2 regions of the Streptomyces sp. NPDC054813 genome follow, and region 2 is predicted to be linked to the other one. Evidence: riboswitches for the same ligand, from Rfam matches in the RefSeq annotation. Region 2 holds a riboswitch; the other holds the start of a gene.

Region 1 (2,196 bases), on a different contig from region 2:
AGCCGGTGGATCCGTTGCCGTTGGTGCCGGTGGTTCCCGCGGACGGGGTGGGTGCGTGACCCCAGGGCGGGGCGGGGCTGGGGTTTCGCTTGCCGGCGCTTGCAGGTGCCTCCCCCAGAGGGGGTACCCCCAGCGCCCACCCGTGCCGCCCTGCGGCACGATTGCCCGCAGCCACGTAGCTGCGTCGCCGACGTGAGTGCAGCGCCCCGTCAGGGGCGCGGGGCTGCACCGATCTGCGGCGCCGCCGCGGGGCGCGAGCAACCCCCACCGGCCCGCGGTCGAAGCGTGGGCGAACCCCGGCGGCGGCCCTACGCCCCCGTGTCCTCCGTTCCCGCCAGTTTCCCGAAGTGGTGGTCCGGGTGGTCGGGGGGTGGGGCGGTCGTGTCAAGGCCGTAGTGGTGGTAGAGCTGGAGTTCCTGCTCAGGGGAGAGGTGGCGGCCTACCCCGAAGTCGGGAGCGTCCTTGATCAGGGTGCGCTCGAAGGGGACCTGGAGGGTGCCCTCGACCAGCTCACTCGGCTCCAGGGGCACGAACGCGTCCCGGGAGAACAGGCCGGTGCGTATGGCCGCCCACTCCGGCACCCCGGTCGCGTCGTCGAGGTAGACCTCGTCGATCGTGCCGATCTTCGTGCCGTTGCGGTCGAACGCCTTGCGGCCGATCAGGTTGCGCGGATCGATGTCGGTCTGCACGGGCCCTCCACTTGGTCGCAACTCATCCGTAAGCACTACAAAAGAGCACATTGAAGGAGGCGGCCACTCGAAGACCCGTGCGTTGCCCTCGCTGGTAGGCTGGCAAGCGGCTGCTGACCCCGTGCGGGAGAGTCCTCCGGACAGACCGGAGGCGCCGAAGGAGCAAATCCTCCCCGGAATCTCTCAGGCTCACGTACCGCACGGACGAGGTCACTCTGGAAAGCAGGGCGGGCGTCGATGGCGTCCGCTCTCACCGACGGTGAAAGCCGGATCCTCTGGGCATCCGGCGAAGCTCTCAGGTTGAGATGACAGAGGGGGAGGCCGTCGGGGTGCCCGTGCCGGGGTACCCCTCGAAGGTCGCGTCAGACCAGGAGGCCTCCGCAATGACCGCCCAGCGTGTTCCGCTCTCCGAGCTAGAGCAGGGAATCCCCTTCGAGCAGCGCCATATCGGGCCCGACCACGAGGCCCGGGCCAAGATGCTCGCCCAGGTCGGGTACGGCTCGCTCGACGAGCTGACCGCCGCCGCCGTGCCGGACGTCATCAAGAACACCGACGCTCTGGAACTGCCGGGCGCGCGCACCGAGGCCGAGGTGCTGGCCGAGCTGCGGTCGCTGGCCGACCGGAACCAGGTGCTCGACTCGATGATCGGACTGGGCTACTACGGCACCTTCACGCCGCCCGTCATCCTGCGCAACGTGATGGAGAACCCCGCCTGGTACACGGCCTACACGCCGTACCAGCCGGAGATCTCCCAGGGACGGCTGGAAGCGCTGCTGAACTTCCAGACCGTGGTCGCCGACCTCACCGGACTGCCCACCTCCGGTGCCTCGCTGCTCGACGAGGGCACGGCCGCCGCCGAGGCCGTGGCCCTGTCGCTGCGCATGGGCAAGAACAAGAAGGGCGTCTTCGTCATCGACGCGGACGCCCTGCCGCAGACCGTCGCCGTGATCCGGACGCGGGCCGAACCGACCGGGGTCGAGGTCGTCGTCGCGGATCTGAGCGAGGGGATTCCGGCGGACCTCGCCGCGCGTGAGATCAACGGCGTGCTCGTCCAGTACCCCGGCGCCTCCGGCGCCGTACGCGACATCAGGCCGCTCGTCGAGCAGGCGCACGGGCTGGGCGCGCTGGTCACCGTCGCCGCCGACCTGCTTGCGCTGACCCTGCTGACCTCGCCGGGCGAACTGGGCGCCGACATCGCCGTCGGTACGACCCAGCGGTTCGGTGTGCCGATGGGCTTCGGCGGGCCGCACGCGGGCTACATGGCGGTGCGGGAGAAGTTCGCGCGCAGCCTGCCCGGCCGGCTCGTGGGCGTGTCCGTGGACGCCGACGGGCACAAGGCCTACCGGCTCGCGCTGCAGACGCGTGAACAGCACATCCGCCGGGAGAAGGCCACCAGCAACATCTGCACCGCGCAGGTGCTGCTCGCCGTGATGGCCGGCATGTACGCCGTCTACCACGGACCCGAGGGGCTACGGGCCATCGCCCGGCGGACCCACCGCTACGCCAC
Region 2 (2,196 bases):
CAGCACGTCCGCCGCGTCCCGGTCGAGGAGCACCGCCGAGCCGACGCCCTGGGGCAGCCCGCCCTTCTCCACCGCCCGCACCAGGCTAGCGGCGGCGTGACGGTGGCGCAGGAAGGCGTACCGGGAGACGCCCCGGCCGCGCTCGCGCTGCCCGTCCAGTGCCGTGCCGGGCGTGACGTCCAGGAGCAGCAGGTGCAGGGTGCCGCCGCGGCGGCGGGCAGCGCGGGCCAGCCAGTCGCGCACCCAGGCCTGGGTACCGCAGTCGTGCACCACCATGCCCTCGCCGGTGCGCAGCGCGCGGCGCAGCCCGGCGTAGTGGGCGATGCGGACCAGCGGACGGTAAAGGGCGTACGGCAGGAGGCGGGCCAGGCGGGCGTCCCAGCGGTCACGGGTGTCCTGGGAGTCGATCCGGATGCCCTGGACGGTGCGGTGCATCAGGGTGGACTTGCCGCTGCCCGGCAGCCCGGTGACCACGACCAGGTCACGAGGGCCGAAGAGCAGGCCGTTCGGGCTGCGGCCGGCGCGGTCGCGCAGATCGCGGACGACCGGTGCCATGGGGCTCCCCCCGCGCGAGCGCAGCCGAGCGTGGGGGAGCTCCCCGCACCGCTCACGGGCCGGGGCCGTCGGCTGCCCGGGCAGGGCGATACCCGTCGTCGCGTATGCCGTGGTCCTTGTCACCGTGATCGTCCTCCCTGGGGGTTCAGGAAAGGTTCTCCCCGCTTACCGTAAAGAGAAGGTAATGCACGGTGTCTCGCGGTTCCGTCCGCTTCCGGCCACAGGCCTGTTACAAAGCTCCGCCCGGCATGCAATGATGTGCCCGCCAACTGCATACCGGCCGTTTGAATCCGCGCGGGAGAGTCCTCAGCAGCCTTCGCTGGGGCGCCGAAGGAGCAAGTCCCTCCCTTGAATCTCTCAGGCCCCGTTACCGCGCGGGCGAGGCACATCTGAAAAGCGGGTCGCCGTGTCGGTGGCCCCACCCAAGGTGCAAGCCATGACCACCGATGTGGTCAGGGCGAACCTCTCAGGTTCCGATGACAGATGGGGAGGACAGACCTCGCCTGTCATGCCCTGGGATCTTTGGGAGACGACCGACCGATGAGCAGTTCCGATTCCGCTGGACTCCGCCGTACCGCGCTCGATGCCCTGCATCGCTCGCTCGGCGCCACCATGACCGACTTCGCCGGCTGGGACATGCCCCTGCGCTACGGATCCGAGCGCGACGAGCACGTCGCCGTGCGGACCAGGGCCGGGCTCTTCGACCTCTCCCACATGGGCGAGATCGCCGTGACCGGCCCCCAGGCGGCCGACCTGCTGAACCACGCCCTGGTCGGCAACATCGCCTCCGTCGGCGTCGGGCGCGCCCGCTACACCATGATCTGCCGGGCCGACGGCGGCATCCTCGACGACCTGATCGTCTACCGGCTGGCCGAGACCGAGTACCTGGTCGTGGCCAACGCCTCGAACGCCCAGGTGGTCCTCGACGCACTGACGGAGCGTGCCGCCGGGTTCGACGCCGAGGTGCGGGACGACCGGGACGCGTACGCGCTGATCGCCGTCCAGGGACCGGAGTCGCCCGGGATCCTGAAGTCGCTGACCGACGCCGACCTCGACGGCCTGAAGTACTACGCCGGGCTGCCCGGCACCGTCGCCGGGGTCCCGGCGCTGATCGCGCGCACCGGCTACACCGGCGAGGACGGCTTCGAGCTGTTCGTGAAGCCCGAGCACGCGGTGGAGCTGTGGCAGGCGCTGACCGAGGCGGGTTCCCCGGTGGGCCTGGTGCCCTGCGGGCTGTCCTGCCGGGACACCCTGCGCCTGGAGGCGGGCATGCCGCTCTACGGGCACGAGCTGACCACCTCGCTGACCCCCTTCGACGCCGGCCTCGGCCGGGTGGTGAAGTTCGAGAAGGACGGCGACTTCGTGGGGCGCGAGGCGCTCCGGGAGGCCGCCGACCGTGCCGCGGCCGAGCCGCCGCGGGTGCTGGTCGGCCTGGTCGCCGAGGGCCGCCGGGTGCCGCGCGCCGGATACCCGGTGGTCGCCGGCGGCGCGGTGATCGGCGAGGTCACCTCCGGTGCCCCCTCCCCCACGCTCGGCAGGCCGATCGCCATGGCGTACGTCGACGCGGCGCACGCGGCGCCGGGCACCGCGGGTGTCGGCGTGGACATCCGGGGCAGCCACGAACCGTACGAGGTCGTGGCC

What was found. A riboswitch is a leader RNA that binds a small molecule or an ion and turns the genes downstream of it on or off. The one in region 2 is predicted to bind glycine.
Region 1: linked by a shared signal. The riboswitch ahead of gcvP (aminomethyl-transferring glycine dehydrogenase) and the one ahead of gcvT (glycine cleavage system aminomethyltransferase GcvT) in region 2 are both predicted to bind glycine.

The regions. Positions count from the first base shown of each region.
Region 1 is NZ_JBSHAF010000016.1:228,749-230,944, reverse strand. It holds gene ACWGJB_RS30245 (DNA polymerase IV) at 1-59, shown strand, start outside; gene ACWGJB_RS30240 (PRC-barrel domain-containing protein) at 309-689, opposite strand; glycine riboswitch at 804-898, shown strand; gene gcvP (aminomethyl-transferring glycine dehydrogenase) at 1,073-2,196, shown strand, end outside.
Region 2 is NZ_JBSHAF010000043.1:15,502-17,697, reverse strand. It holds gene ACWGJB_RS47130 (AAA family ATPase) at 1-684, opposite strand, end outside; glycine riboswitch at 841-938, shown strand; glycine riboswitch at 939-1,048, shown strand; gene gcvT (glycine cleavage system aminomethyltransferase GcvT) at 1,096-2,196, shown strand, end outside.